2 regions of the Shewanella litorisediminis genome follow, and region 1 is predicted to be linked to the other one. Evidence: predicted binding sites of a transcription regulator. Region 1 holds the regulator's gene; the other holds the start of a gene.
The links. Region 1 encodes sigma-54, which starts transcription at its own class of promoters, with help from an activator protein. Its sites were predicted from a motif close to GTTGGCACGNNNNTNGNNT; they were not measured.

Region 1 (7,885 bases):
GCGAACTGTTCCAGGGTAGACTCGAACATATTGCTGACCGAGGCCGCCAGCAGGGCGGCGAACAGATTGACCGTCAGCCACAGGGAGCGGCGGAAACTGCTTTTCAGGACGGGGCCAAAGGTATCTTCATCATCGTCCATGCCGGCCATCCCCATCATGGAGTGTTCGGCATCCTCCCGAATAACATCCACCACATCGTCGATGGTGATGCGCCCCAGCAGTTTGCCTTCTGCGTCTATTACGGGGGCCGACACCCAGTCGTGGCGCTCAAACAGGGCCGCGACCTCGGTATCCGACATGCTCGCCGGAATGCCTTCGATATCGGCATCAATCAGCTCACGAATGGGCATGGAGGGGTTGCAGGTGAGCAAGGCGGTCAGCCGCACCGCCCCGAGCAGCACATCGTGCCGGTCCACGACATAGAGCATGTCTGTGGCCTCGGGAAGAGAACCGAGCTGGCGCAGGTAGCGCAAAATCACGTCCACATTCACATCGGGGCGTATGGTGACCGTGTCGGTATTCATGATGCCGCCGGCGGTCTCTTCCGGGTAGGAGAGCGCCTGCTCGGCGCGGCTGCGGTCCTGAATCGACATGGACTGCAGCACCTGCTTATAGAGGCTGTCGGGCAGGGAGCGCAGAATATAGGCCAGATCGTCAGTATCCAGCCCCGCTGCCGCACGGGCCAAACGCTCCGGGCTCATCTGGCGGATAAACTTGTCTTTCATCTCTTCGCCGAGCTCTTCGAGCACTTCACCGGCAAGCTCAGGGTCGATAAGTTGCCACAGTACCTGACGGGTGCGGGGGGGAGAGGATTCGAGCACCAGGGCGATGTCGGACGCCGCCATGTTAAGCAGCATCTGGCGCACGTGCACAAACATGCCGCTGCCCAGGGCTTCGTTGAGCCGATTCAGCAGCAGCTCGGTTTGTTCGTTATCAAGAAGTTCGACAGCCATCGCTTTCCCCCAAGAGATGAATTGGGAGATATATTAGCAAATTTAAGGGGATGGACGAAACGAAGCCGGCTCAGCAGTCTTCGTCGAAGCGGGCGTTGATGAGGTTACACACGGCATCCATGGCCTGCTCTGCGTCCTCACCTTCGGCAATAATATGGATGGTTTTTCCCATGCCGGACTCAAGCATCAAGAGGCCCAGTACGCTGGCGGCCGAGGCCTGTTTGGTGCCCTGAACCAGGGTTACACTGGCCTTGAATTCCGATGCCAATACCGCCAGTTTGGTGGCGGCACGGGCGTGCAGGCCCAGCTTATTGACTATGGTGACGTCACGTTCAAGTTTTGGCATTCAGTTCCCGGTGGCGGGCCTCAACCTTGTGGTGAGAGTTGGCGAAGCGTTTGGCAAGCTGCTCGGCGATGTACACAGAGCGGTGTTGACCACCGGTGCAGCCAATGGCGATGGTGAGGTAACTGCGGTTATTGCGCTCGAGGTGGGGCAACCAGGTTTCCAGCAGGTTTTCGATTTGCCAGATGTACTTGTTGACCAGGACCTGGCGCTCTAAAAACAGCTTAACCGGCTCATCCAGACCTGTAAGGGGCCTAAGCTCCGGTTCCCAATGGGGATTGGGCAGAAAGCGGGCGTCAAACATAAAATCCGCTTCTGTGGGCATGCCATGCTTGAAGCCGAAGGATTCGAAGATGATCACCAGCTCTTTGTCGGTGCGGCCAAGCAATATTTGCCTGACGGCATCGGCCAGTTCGTAGACATTCAGATTGGAGGTATCTATGAAGTGGTCGACCATGTTGGAGATGGGGGCCAACATCTTGCCTTCAAGCTTGATGGCTTCCTGCAGTGAGACCTTGCTGCGGGACAAGGGATGCAAACGGCGGGTTTCGCTGTAGCGTTTCAGCAGCACCTTGTCGCTGGAGTTAAGGAAAAAGCTGGTGAGCTCTACGCCTTCGGGGAGCCTTGCCAGCTCTTTTTCGAGGGCCTTTTCCTGCTCCGGCATATTGCGGATATCGATACTGATGGCGACCTTGTCGTTATTGCCCTTAAGCTGGGCAAGCAGTGGCCCAATCAGCTGCAGTGGCAAATTATCGACGCAGTAGTAGCCCAAGTCTTCCAGTACCCTGAGGGCTACCGACTTTCCGGAGCCTGAGCGCCCGGAGACTATAACGAGTTTCATCCGGTGATTACCTGATAAAGTTCCTTTTCATCGTGACTCTTGCGCAGCTGCTTGAGGATCTGCTTGTCATTCAGCTTTTCGGCCATGGCGGCCAGGGTGCTGAGATGTTGCTGACACTGGTCCGACGGCACCAGCAAAGCAAACAGAATATCCACCGGCTGCTTATCAATGGCGTCATAACCTATGGCTTCTTCACACTTGATAAGCACAGCCACAGGCTTGTCTATGGTGCCAAGGCGGCCATGGGGAATGGCAATACCATTGCCAATACCAGTGCTGCCCATTTTTTCACGGGCCAGCAGGCTTTCGAATATCTCTTGTGACGAGAGGGAGGGATTCTGGGCAGCAGCGAGATCGCTAATCAGCTCCAGCACCTTTTTCTTGCTGCCCGGAGTGGCACAGCTAGTGCACTCCGGCGCCAGGATGGTACTTAGTTCCATCGTTAATGTTTGGTCAGTTTCTCTTTGTGTTTAATAACCTGACGGTCCAATTTATCAATTAGGGCGTCAATGGCGGCGTACATGTCTTCATGTTCTGAAGTGGCGAATACCTCGCCACCGTTGAGGTGAAGCTTGGCTTCTGCGATTTGCTGCAATTTCTGAACATTGAGAACAACGTGGACATTATTGATCTGTTCGAAATGGCGTTCAAGCTTGGAGAACTTGCTCTCTACGTAGTTACGCAGTGAATCAGTGATTTCGATATGATGCCCAGTCAGATTGATTTGCATAGACACTTTCCTCCAAAGACCTTGGGTGGGTTATAAACTCTTACGTTGGTTCGACGGTGGGATCAGCATCGCCTCTCGGTATTTGGCGATAGTGCGTCTTGCAACGTTGATTCCTTGTTCTGCCAGAAGTTCCGCCATTTTGCTGTCGCTTAATGGTTTCTTCTGATTTTCTGCTGCCACCAGCTTCTTGATAAAGGCACGGATGGCAGTAGATGAGCATTCTCCGCCATCTTCGGTCCCGACGTGGCTGGAGAAAAAATACTTGAGTTCAAAGATACCCCTTGGGGTATGCATGTACTTTTGGGTGGTAACCCGTGAGATGGTGGATTCGTGCATCTCTACCGCTTCGGCGATATCGTTGAGCACCATGGGTTTCATGGCCTCTTCACCATACTCAAAAAAGCCCTGCTGGAACTGCACTATGCAGTTGGCGACTTTCAGCAGGGTGTCGTTGCGGCTCTCCAGACTCTTGATAAACCACTTGGCCTCTTGCAAATGCCCGCGGATAAACTGGCTGTCGGCCTGATTACGACTGGTGCGCGCCATGGCGGCATATTGCTGGTTCACACTCAGTTTAGGCATACAATCGGGATTAAGCTCTACAACCCAACGGCCATTTTTTTTACTGACCGAGACATCGGGAATGACATACTCGTCTTTGGTACTGGTGACAGACTCGCCGGGACGGGGATTCAGCCCCTGGATAAGGACGATTGCGTCTCTGAGCTCTTCTTCCTTGAGGCGGGTTTTTCGCATCAGGGTGCGGAAGTCGCGGTTGGCAATCAAATCCAGATGGTCACGGATAAGCAGCTTGGCATTGTCCAGATGGGGGGTGTCTGGCGGAAACTGCCCAAGCTGAATGAGCAGGCACTCCGCCAAATCTCGGGCAGCCACCCCGATGGGGTCGAAATGCTGAATACGTTTGAGTACGGCCTCAACTTCATCCAGCTCAACCTCTTCATCGCCCACGGCCTCGAGAATTTCTTCAAGACTTTGGGTCAGATACCCCTTGTCATCGATGGCATCTATGATGGCAGTGGCAATGGCCAGATCGGTATCGGAAAAAGGGGTGAGATTTTTCTGCCATTCCAGATGTTCGTACAGGCCTTCACTGGTTTCGCCCTGAAACGGCATATCATCTTCGCCACGGATCCCGGGGCCGGAGACGGGGGCAGCCGTAAAGACTTCATCCCAGGTGGTGTCCATCGGGAGTTCGTCTGGCATGGACTGTTGGTTGAGGGCGTCTGAAGTTTCCAGTGAGGCGGTGTCACTGGCATCGTCTGATACGGACTCCTGGTTGAACTGGTCGTCAAATTCTTTATCGCCGTCATCGGCATCAAACTGATCGCTGCCCAGTTCGTCGTCCATTTCCAACAGAGGATTGGCGTCGAGGGCTTGCTGAATTTCCTGTTGCAGTTCAAGCGAAGAGAGTTGAAGCAGGCGAATGGCCTGCTGCAACTGTGGCGTCATTGTGAGTTGTTGTCCCAGTTTTAGCTGGAGCGACGCTTTCATTGTACTGCGAATCCTTCACTAAATTATTCAGGTAGAAAGCTTTTCTATCAGGTTATCCGGTGATTTACCACCCTGATTCTCCGGATATGAGAAGGGGGCTTTGTTAATTAACTATAGCCTGAATTGCTCACCCAAGTACACTGCACGCACCTGCTGATTGTCGAGGATTTCGGCAGGGGTGCCTTCAGCAATCAAATTACCGTGGCTGACGATATACGCCTTTTCGCAGACATCGAGGGTTTCCCTCACGTTGTGGTCGGTGATAAGGACTCCGAGGCCACGATTTTTGAGTTGCTCGATAATCTTTTTGATATCGATAACGGAAATGGGGTCAACACCGGCGAAGGGTTCATCGAGCAGGATAAATCTGGGGTTGGCGGCGAGTGCCCGGGCAATCTCGACCCGGCGACGTTCGCCACCTGAGAGTGACATCCCCAGATTGTCGCGAATGTGGGTGATGTGAAACTCTTCCAGCAGCTGCTCCAACGACTCTTCGCGCTCATCGGCATTCAGCTCTTTGCGCATCTGCAATACGGCCATGATGTTGTCACGCACCGAGAGCTTGCGAAAGATGCTGGCTTCCTGTGGCAGGTAGCCAATGCCTTTGCGGGCCCGCAGGTGCATGGGATCCAGCGTCAGGTCATCGTCATTGATATGTATGCTGCCCTTATCGCTCTGCACCAGGCCGACCACCATGTAAAAGGTGGTGGTTTTTCCGGCGCCGTTGGGGCCCAGCAAGCCGACTACCTGACCGGTGTTGACGGTGAGGCTGACGTTTTTGACAACCTGGCGGTTTTTGTAACTCTTGGCGAGATTACTGGCCTTCAGGGTCAGTTGGGTCATTGTTGTTTCTCTTGCTGAGGTTGCTCTGTCTTGCCCTTATCCTGCAGATCCTGCTGGTAATTTTCGGGCTTGATGATGGTGATAACCCTGTCGTCTTTTTTACCGCTGCTTTGGGAGGTGAGCTGCTGCTTTTCGATGTCGTATACGATGGAGTCGGCACTGACCTGGCTGCCATCCTGCTCGACCTTGGCGTTGCCTTTGAGGCTCATAACGCGACTGTCGATGTTGTAGCTGATTTCTTCGGCGCTGGCATGCACTGTGCGGCCATCTTCAACCTGCTGGCTGTAGGTGGCAGGGTTACCCTTGGCGAGCAGAATACGCTTGCCGCTTTTCTCGTCGGTAAAGGAGCTCAGTTCTCCGGCCTTCAGCACCAGGCTGCCCTGGGTCAGGGTAACCGGGCCTTCGTAAACGATGCGTTTGTTTTTCAGGTCGGCATAACTGTTGGCCGCGGCAATTTTTACTTCCTGGCTCAAATCAAACTTGGTGTTGGCAAAAGCCACGGCGCTGCAGGTGCAAAGCAGCACCAGAATGAGCGACTTATTTAGGTTCATAGGTTCCCTTAATCTTGCTTAAGAGCTTAACTTCCTTGGCGTTGAGATCAGCATAGAGGCCATGGCCGCTCAAGTGGAAGTTATTGCCGCTGATAATAATTTCTTTGTCGGAGGTGAGGATCATCGTCTTGAGATCCAACTCCAGATAACTGGTATTAAGCTGCTGCAGCGGCTCGTCAATGGTCAGCGCCTCAATCAGCACTTCTTCTTCGAGCATGACTTTGTCACTGGCTTTGTCCAGTTTGCCGGTTTTGGCGGTCAGGCGCCATTCACCCTGACCATCTTCGGGAAACAGGGTGTAGACAGGTTGGGTAAACAGGGTCTGCGCGTCGCCATCGAAGTGTTCCATGTAGGCGGCGCTGACGCGGCTTTCCAACTTGCCCTGCTCGTTGTAACTGATACTGCGAAGGTCGGTGGCCACGTAATCTGGCTTTTGCACACTGTCTGTGAGTTGAGGTTGGCTGGCCTTTTTGCTTTGCACCTGCCAGTAGAGCGTGAGGGCGGTGCCGAACAGCAAAATGATGGCGAGGGTGACGCGGTTCATACGCTCATCCCGTGGGCCGAATCAAACTTGCCCTGGCTCATTAACAGGAGGTCGGCAAGTTCTCTGAGGGCACCGTGTCCACCGGGCAGCGTAGTAACCATGTCGGCGTGTCGGCGAACATAGGGATGACCATCGGCTACACAAACCCCCAGTCCCACGGCCTTCATGACCGGCAAATCCACCATATCGTCGCCAATGTAAGCCACTTCGGCAGCCTTGACACCATAGAGGTCGAGCAATTCCTCATAGGGCACGAACTTGTTATCGACACCCTGATAGATATGAGCGACCCCAAGGGCCGTCATGCGGTTTTCCACAATCTGGGATTTGCGCCCGGTGATCACGGCAACAGCGACACCGGCGCCTTGAAGGGCCTTAACGCCATAGCCGTCGCGGGTATGGAATGCCTTAAGCTCTTCGCCCTGGTTTCCCAGATAAATGCGGCCGTCGGAAAACACCCCATCTACGTCGCAAATGAGCAGCTTGATACCTTTGGCCTTGTTCCAGATGGCATCATCAATGGGGCCGTAGAGTCCTTCGTGCATCAGATAACCCCTGCTTTAACCATGTCCAGCATGTTGAGCGCACCGATTGGGCGTCGCCCGGCGTCAATCACAATCAGGCCGTTGATATTTTTTTCATCCATGAGTTTAAGCGCTTCGGCAGCGAGTATGTGCTCACCAATGGTGATGCAATTGCGGGTCATCACATCGGCAATACTGGTTTGACGCAGATTGATTTGTGCATCGATTACCCGGCGAAGGTCGCCGTCGGTGAAGATGCCGACCAGAGCGCCTGAAGCGTTAACGATTGCCGTCATCCCCAAGCCTTTCTTGGAGATTTCGTACAGGGCATCGGTAATACAAATATCATCCTGTACCAGCGGCAGCTCATCACCTTTATGCATGACATCACTGACGTGAAGCAGCAACTTGCGGCCCAGAGCGCCACCGGGGTGCGACATGGCGAAGTCGTCCTTGGTGAAACCTTTGGCTTGCAGCAGTGCAACCGCCAGGGCATCACCCATCACCAGGGTCGCCGTAGTCGATGAGGTGGGGGCCAGCCCCAGCGGACAGGCTTCTTCCGGCACCTTGATACACAGGTGCAAAAGTGAATGCTTGGCCATGGTGGACTCAGGCTTGCCTGTCATGGAGATGATAGGAATACCACGGCGTTTAATCACTGGCATCAGGGTGAGAATTTCACTGGACTCCCCCGAGTTGGAGATGGCCAACACTATGTCGTTGTCGCTGAGCACGCCCAAGTCGCCGTGGCTCGCCTCCCCCGGATGAACAAAAAAGGCCGGGGTGCCGGTGCTTGCCAGAGTGGCGGAAATCTTGTTGCCAATGTGGCCGGATTTGCCCATGCCCATCACGATAACCTTGCCGGTGCAGCGCAGGATAAGCTCGCAGGCGTCGGCAAAGGCATCACTGTCGACAAACTGGTACAGATTGTCCAGTGCCGCTTTTTCGATATCGATAACCTTGCTGCCCCATTGGCGCAGTTGCTTTCTGTCTACCATATCTGTCTCTCTGTCTGTGCCGGATTAAACCGACAGATCAGGGTCA
Region 2 (7,885 bases), 890 kb from region 1:
TTTGAGCCCGACGTTTGGCTCTTTTGCGTCAGAGGCACCGTCACGGCGCAGCATCATGGGGGCCTCCCCCATATCAAAACGCTTATCGCCGCCCAGCACAGATGAAGGTGTGATGGGGCTATCCTGAGGAGACAGCTGCTGCACCATCAAATCCACCAGCCCCAACATGCCTTTTTGCGACATATCGACTGCCATCTGCTGGTCGCGCATTTCCTCATAAAACTTGGTGTACTGGCTGTTGAATGGGCTGTCAGATTCAAACACGGCATTGGCATCACGCATGCTTTTCATCAGCATCTGCACAAAAATCCCCTCGAATTGCTTCGCGACTTCCCGCAGGGCCGCCTTGTCATCGGCCTTGGCCTGGGCTCTTAATTTGTCCAGGCCACCGATGTCGAGGAAATGTGAGGCGTTTGAAAGCTTTTCCATAGTGAGTTGCCAATTTTCCGACAAGAATCAAATGACGATAAGCTCACCATGCAAGGCTCCTGCCATCTTTAACGCTTCAAGAATAGCCAGTACGTCCGAAGGCGCAGCGCCAACAAGATTCACCGCCCTGACCAATTCATCCAGACTGGTGCCCGGATTAAACAGGAACATACGACTGTTGGCCTGAGACGCATCTATGGTGCTTTGATTGGTTACCACGGTATCGCCACCGGCAAGGGCATTGGGTTGTGACACCTGCTGGTTTTCGGCAATGGTCACCGTGAGGCCGCCATGGGTCACCGCCGCCGGCAACAACTTCACATTCTGGCCAACGACTATGGTGCCGGTGCGCGAGTTTACGATCACCTTGGCAGACTCGTCGGCGGGTTCTACTTCGAGGTTTTCCAGTGTCGCCAGGAATGACACCCGCTGGGAGGTATCCCGTGGGGCATACACCTGAACCGATGCCGCATCGAGGGCGCGAGCCATTTCCGGTCCCAGCAAGTCGTTGATGGCATCGGCCATCCGCTTGGCGGTGGAGAAGTCGGCACGGTGCAGGTTGAAAGTGAGAAAATCACCATTGGCGAAAGCCGACGGTACGGCCCGCTCGACCAGGGCGCCATTGGGGATACGCCCCACGGTCGGGGTATTCTGGATTACCTTGGAGCCATCAAGCCCTTCGGCGCTGAAGCCGGACACCACCATGCTGCCCTGGGCAATGGCGTAGATGTTGCCATCCACCCCTTTAAGGAAGGTTTGCAGCAGAGTACCGCCACGCAAACTCTTGGCTTCGCCTATGCTGGACACAGTGACATCCAGCGTCTGGCCGGGCTTGATAAACGGCGGCATATCAGCATGCACCGCCACCACGGCCACGTTTTTAATCTTGGGCTTCACGTTGGTCGGCAAATTAATGCCGAAGTTCTTCAGCATGGTGGTAAAGGTTTGCTCTGTATAGTTCGCCTTTTCCCCGGTGCCGGGCAACCCCACCACCAAACCATAGCCAATGAGCTGGTTACTTCGCACACCCTGCACGGCAGCGATATCTTTAATGCGCTCGGCTTTGACCGGCACTGTCATGGCCAGCAGGGCCACGGCGAGCAGAACCTTGATTTTCATGTCCAAGCTCCTTTAGAAGGGCCACCAATCGCTGAGGAAGAACTGGCTCAGCCAGCCCACCTGCTGCGAATTGGCAAAGGTACCAGTACCGCTGTATTGAATGCGGGCATTGGCCACCCGGGTGGATTCCACCTTGTTGTCTGTGGTGATGTCCTGGGGCCGGATAACCCCGGTCACCCGAATAAATTCATCACCGTTGTTGATGCTTATCCACTTTTCACCGCGGATCACCAAATTGCCATTGGCCAGCACCTGTAATACATGGGCAGAAATATTGCCTCTGAGACTGTTGCTCTGATCGGCATCGGCCTCACGCTTGGTGTTCATGCTGTCGGAATACCCCAGACTCAGCGGATTACCACTGATGGTGACCGGGCCGCCAAGGGCCTGAATGGCATCCATATTGAGATCCGAGCCCTTTTTGATTTCGTTGTTGGCGCTCTTGGTTGCCTGGGTCGATTCCGTCAGCACTACGGTAATGATGTCCCCTACCCGGTGGGCGCGGATATCCGTGTACAGGCTTGCCGCCTGTGAGTCGAGGAAAATAGAGCCCGTAGGTTCCAACGCGACCGGCGGCTCTTCAGGCACCACAGGGGCATAGTAAGGATCGTCCGGAATGGGTTTGTGTTCCGTACTGGCGCATCCTGCGAGCACCAGCAGCGAACCGACCATAAGGTATCTGAGCATAGCCATCGCCTCTTACAGATTCTGGTTAACGTAAGCCAGCATCTGATCCACCGCTGAAATCACCTTGGAGTTCATTTCATAGATGCGTTGACTTTCGATGAGATTGACCAGCTCCTCGGTCACATTCACGTTTGAGGTTTCAAGCGCCCCCTGACGAATTGCCCCCATACCATCCAAAGAGGCAGTACCCTGAATGGGCGTACCACTGGCGCCGGTTTCCAGGTACAGGTTCTGACCTATGGGATCAAGACCAGAGGGATTGATAAAGTCAGACAGGGTCAGCTGCCCTACAATCTGGCTTTCAGCGGCGCCGGGGGTTTTTACTGACACTTCCCCTTCGGCAGACACAGTGATACTGGTGGCATTGTCGGGAATGGTGATGGCAGGCTGAAGCACATAGCCTGAGCCGGGCGTCACTATCTGGCCGGTATCGTCCAGCGAGAACTGACCATTACGGGTGTAAGCCGTGGTGCCATCGGGCAACTGAATTTCAAAAAAGCCCGGGCCTTCAATCATCATATCCAGCGCGTTATCCGTGGTCAGCATGTTGCCCTGGGTGAACATCTTTTGGGTCGCCACCACCTTGGTGCCGGCGCCTATGTTCAATCCATTGGGTAATTTGGTATTTGACGCACTGATACCGCCGGCCTGATTCACAGTTTGATAGAGCAGGTCTTCAAACACGGCACGGCTTTTTTTGTAGCCGACGGTACTGGCGTTGGCGACGTTGTTGGATATCACGGCGATATCCGTTTGCTGAGCATCTAAGCCAGTTTTACTTATCCATAATGCGGGATGCATAATCCTGTCTCCTTAGCCAATACGTACTAGTTGTGCAGAAGCTTTATCGTTTTCTTCTGCGGTTTTCATCATCTTGACCTGCAGCTCAAACTGCCGCTGGATATCAATCAAGGCCACCATTTCTTCGACGGGGTTGACGTTGCTGCCTTCCACGGCGCGGCTCTCAAGGGCCACGGTTTCATCCTGTGGCGCAGTGTTGCCATCCATCAGCCGGAACAGACCATCGTCACCGCGCATCAGGTTTTGATTACCGGGGTTTACCAGTTTTATCCTGGCCACCTCTTCCACCACTTCGGCAGTGGCGCCCTGAGGACGAACCGTGATGGTGCCGTCCTGGGCAATTTCCACCTTGTCGATGGGCAGCGGCAGAACGATGGGACCGGCATCGCCCATGACAGGGCGCCCCTGTGAATTGGTCAGCAAACCGGTTTCGTCAAATTTCAGGCTACCGGCACGGGTATAGGCCTCGTTGCCATCGGCGTCTTCCACCGCTATCCAGCCATCGCCTTTCACGGCGACATCCAAATCCCGGGCGGTACTGTTAATCGGGCCGTGACGGAAACTGGCCTGGGGATTTTCGGTCATGGCGAATACCCGTGTGGGCAATCCCTCACCAAAGGCTTGCATGGAGCGGGATTGCTCCAGATCGGCCTTGAAGCCATCGGTATTGGCGTTGGCCAGATTGTTGGCCCGAATGGAAAGCGAATTGAGATTCTGCTTGGCACCACTCATGGCGATATAGAGAAATTTGTCCACGCTGGGCTCCGTCAAAGATCTAGCATGCACTTAGCAAAGCAAACTGCATGCCAAGTAACCAAGAGCAAGTCCGGCAAGGACTGGGAAGGCGAAAATCAGCACGACAAGGGGGAAGGATGCAGGCAAAAAATTGCCGCCCGAAGGCGGCAACCAAGGAGAGAAAATCTTAACGGATCTGCAGAATGGTCTGCTGCAGTGTGTTATTCACTTCCAATGTACGGCTGTTGGCCTGGAAGTTACGCTGCGCCGAAATCAGGTCAACCAACTCTGTGGTCAAATCCACGTTGGACTGTTCCAGCGCCGCCGAGCGAATGGCACCGAAGGTACCACTGTTGGCTTCGCCGGCGAGGGCTGTGCCAGAGGCCAGGCTTTCTTTCCAGGAGGTGTTACCCACCTGAGTCAGCCCCTGCTCGTTGGCAAAACGCACCAGGGCAACGCGGCCAAGGGGTACGGTGCTGCCATTACTGTAGGCGGCTTTAATCAGGCCATCTTCACCCACTTCCACGTTGGTCAGGCGGCCTACAGTGGTACCGTCCTGGGTCAGCTCAGTCACCTCAAACGCAGATGCGTACTGAGTCGGGTTGGCAAAATTAATGGTAAGGGTTTGGCTGCCGTCGGCACCTGGCCCCAGAATGCCGGCACCACCAATCCCCAGGGGCTCTGTGGTAATGATAGCGGGGTTGGTTCCAGTGTATGTACCAGTGCTGTTAAAGGTCAGCACCGCCCCCGACCAGCCACCGATGGTTTGGGCAGTTCCGGTGGCGTCAGGGGTACCGTCACCATTGGTATCCATTTGGTAAGTACCTGGACCACCGCCAAGATTCACAGGCTGACCGTCAAGGGCATAGTAAGCCACCCAGTTGTTTTCACCTGTGTAGGCACCATTGTTTGGCCGAACAAAGTAGGTGGTCAGAATGTGTGGCTCGCCGAGAGAGTCATAAATAGTAGACGAGGTAGAGTTATTGAACGTGGTTGGATCATCAGGGTCAAACGCCGCTGGGTCTTTGGTTTTTTCACCGGCGTTCAGGTTCATCTGAATACCCACGTTCTCTGTCATCACCGGGCTGCCTGCGGTGTCAGGAATTTGTACAGGACGGGTGGTAGTCAAACTCACAGAAGTGGAGTTGCCGAATTTGTCTACCGGGAAGGTCTGCAGGAAGTTGCCCGCTGAATCCACCAAATAGTTGTTGCTGTCTACCTTAAATGCACCGGCGCGGGTGAAGCTGTAATCACGGGCCGACGGATCGGCCGACGTCACAAAAAAGCCGCCACCGCTGATGGCCAAGTCCAGCGCGTTGCTGGTGAACTGCAAACTGCCCTGATGGAACTGCTGCGCCACCTGAGTAGTGGTCACGCCGCCACCCACCTGGGTTTTGCTGTTGGAGAAAATGGACGCCGCATACACATCGGCAAACTCAGCACGCGACTCTTTAAAGCCCGTGGTGTTGACGTTGGCGATATTATTGGCTGTGGTATTCAAATCTTTTTGGGCGGCAGCGATGCCACTGAGTGCGATATTGAAAGACATAAGTCAGTTACCTCTTTAGTCTGTTTTTTCTGGATCAGCTCTCAGCCACAGCCAGAACATCCGATAGTTTAATGCCGCCAATGCCACGCAAATTAAGAATGGCGCCTGTTGCTGCAGTCCCGAGCGACACGCTGGTCACATGGGCATAAGTTGAAACCGGTAATTCTTCGGCCTTACCATCAATACGGCCACTGGCCTTGATGGTGTAAGTGCCTTCGGCGACGGGTTTGCCTTCAGCATCGAGGCCGTCCCAATTCACATCAATATTGCCGCCGTCACTGCCGTCAACACTGAAGGTTTTCACCAGCTGTCCCTTGGCATCTTCAATACGCACCATGATGGTTTCGATGGGCTTGGAGGTACTGATGACACCATGGAGGTTGGGCTCTTCGGTGGACACATGGCCTGAAGCCGACGGGATCAACACCTTCTGCCCCACCAGACCCGATGCCTGCAGTGCCTGACTCGAGGTCATCACAGTATTGAGATTCACAATGTGGTCGTTCAGATTCGCGATACCGTCCACAGTGGAGAAGGACGCCATCTGGGCAATCATCTGATCATTTTCTACCGGCTTGAACGGGTCCTGCATCGACAACTGCTGAGACAAAAGGGCGAAAAAGTCCTCTTGGGTTAGCTCCTGCTTTTTGGCCTCTGGCACTGCTTCTTTGGTCTGCAACCTGACACTGTCCAGAAAGGGATTTCCCGTGCTCTGGGTTGACTGGGCCGCCGATGCCTGACTGATAGAGTTAAGAAAACTCACGGCTTACCTCCTTAGCGCCACATCCGTTATTTGCCCATTCTCAGAGTCTGCATCAGCATACTCTTGGCGGTGTCGGCCACCTGGACATTCATCTGGTACGAACGTGATGCGGAAATCATGTCAGCCATTTCTTCCATCACGTTCACATTGGGTTTGTAAATAAAGCCATCGGCATCCGCCATGGGATGATCCGGGTTGTATTCTTTTTGCAGCGGCTTATCGCTTTCGACTATGCCTTTGACATTCACACCACGGGCAGATTGCTGCTGGCTGGCTTTGGCAAGCTCAGCTTCAAACACCGGATGACGTGCCCGGTAGGTTTTATCGACACTGCTGGAAACTGAATCTGCGTTGGCAATGTTGCTTGCGGTGGTGTTGAGGCGAACCGATTGCGCACTCATACCAGAGCCAGACACATTGAAGATATTAAACAAGCTCATTGTCAGTCTCCTTTAATGGCCTTTTTCATACCGTTGAACTTGCCCTCCAGAAAGCCCAGCGACATCTGATATTCCAGCGCATTCTGCATAAAGGCCGACTGCTCCTGCTGGATATCTACCGTGTTGCCATCGCCGGTATCGGGCTGATTGGGAACACGGAACTGCACGTGTTGCCGGCTCAGAGCTTGCAAGTCAAAATGCCCTTCACTGGTTTGAGCCATTTGCATGCCACGCTGATGACTGCGTGCAGCCTGCAGCGCATCGGCAAAGTTCACATCCCGGGCTTTGTAGTGGGGGGTATCGGCGTTGGCGATATTGCTTGAGAGGACTTCCGCCCGCTCTGCTCTGATGCCAAGGGTAAATTGATGCACCCCAAGCGCCTTATCGAAACTGATCGCCATAAAATTGCCTCCACGCCATGATGGCTGATGAAAAGCAATTCATGTGCCAAATCTTGAGTGTTAACCATGGCAAATGACAGGCAACAAAAAAGCCGCCTTGAAAAAGACGGCTTTTTTGTTTTTATTCATATGGTTATTTTGCTAGGTCTTTTTCTGGTAGTAAATACCCGGGTTGCAGCGCACCATGTCAAATTCATCGGTCAATCCGGCAATTGACTCGGAAGCGCCAAGAAACAATATGCCCTTGGGGTTAAGGGCGGCAGCAAATTGCCGCAGTATTTTCGCCTTTGCCTCAGGGGCAAAGTAAATGAGCACGTTGCGGCAAAAAATGATGTCGAATTTGCCGAGCAAGGCATAACTTTCCAGCAGGTTATGTGCTCTGAAACTCACCATACGACGAACATTGTCTTTTACCCGCATGTTGCCGCTTGGCAAGGTATCGAAAAAAGCCCGTTTACGCTCATCCGATAAACCGCGCCCCAGCGCCAAACTGTCGTATTCAGCTTGCTTACAACGCTCCAGCATCGAGGGGGACAAATCCGTTGCCTGAATCGACGCACCGGCCGGTAAGCCACCTGGACGTTTTTGCTGATATTCGAGAATGGTCATTGCCAGCGAATAAGGCTCCTGCCCGGAGGAACAAGCCGCAGACCAGATTTTCAATGGCCTGCCAAGCTTGGCATAGTCAGGCAGCAAGGCATTGGCGAGCAATTCAAAGGGGTATTTATCACGAAACCACAGGGTTTCGTTGGTGGTCATGGCATCAATAACCTCGGCGCGCAGTTGCCGCTCTGTGGGTTTCATTGAATGTTTGACCACTTCCGATAATGACGGCAGATTGTATTTGCCCATCAGAGGTGCAAGGCGGCTGCGGACCAGATACTGCTTGTTTTCGCCAAGCACTATGCCGCTGTGTTGTTCAAGGAACAACCTGAATTGATTATATTCCGCTTCAGCCAGT

Region 2: a site for sigma-54 is predicted at 3,829-3,847, ahead of flgF (flagellar basal-body rod protein FlgF). Genes of this name have one in related genera too.

What each region holds. Positions count from the first base shown of each region.
Region 1 is NZ_CP069213.1:3,587,121-3,595,005, reverse strand. It holds gene mgtE (magnesium transporter) at 1-953, opposite strand, end outside; gene JQC75_RS15900 (HPr family phosphocarrier protein) at 1,024-1,299, opposite strand; gene rapZ (RNase adapter RapZ) at 1,286-2,137, opposite strand; gene ptsN (PTS IIA-like nitrogen regulatory protein PtsN) at 2,134-2,577, opposite strand; gene hpf (ribosome hibernation promoting factor) at 2,580-2,867, opposite strand; gene JQC75_RS15880 (RNA polymerase factor sigma-54) at 2,898-4,379, opposite strand; gene lptB (LPS export ABC transporter ATP-binding protein) at 4,491-5,222, opposite strand; gene lptA (lipopolysaccharide transport periplasmic protein LptA) at 5,219-5,773, opposite strand; gene lptC (LPS export ABC transporter periplasmic protein LptC) at 5,760-6,317, opposite strand; gene kdsC (3-deoxy-manno-octulosonate-8-phosphatase KdsC) at 6,314-6,862, opposite strand; gene JQC75_RS15855 (KpsF/GutQ family sugar-phosphate isomerase) at 6,862-7,839, opposite strand; gene JQC75_RS15850 (calcium/sodium antiporter) at 7,883-7,885, opposite strand, start outside.
Region 2 is NZ_CP069213.1:2,700,590-2,708,474, forward strand. It holds gene flgJ (flagellar assembly peptidoglycan hydrolase FlgJ) at 1-429, opposite strand, end outside; gene JQC75_RS11880 (flagellar basal body P-ring protein FlgI) at 457-1,548, opposite strand; gene flgH (flagellar basal body L-ring protein FlgH) at 1,561-2,235, opposite strand; gene flgG (flagellar basal-body rod protein FlgG) at 2,248-3,036, opposite strand; gene flgF (flagellar basal-body rod protein FlgF) at 3,049-3,792, opposite strand; gene flgE (flagellar hook protein FlgE) at 3,959-5,320, opposite strand; gene flgD (flagellar hook assembly protein FlgD) at 5,355-6,083, opposite strand; gene flgC (flagellar basal body rod protein FlgC) at 6,110-6,523, opposite strand; gene flgB (flagellar basal body rod protein FlgB) at 6,526-6,924, opposite strand; gene JQC75_RS11920 (CheR family methyltransferase) at 7,066-7,885, opposite strand, start outside.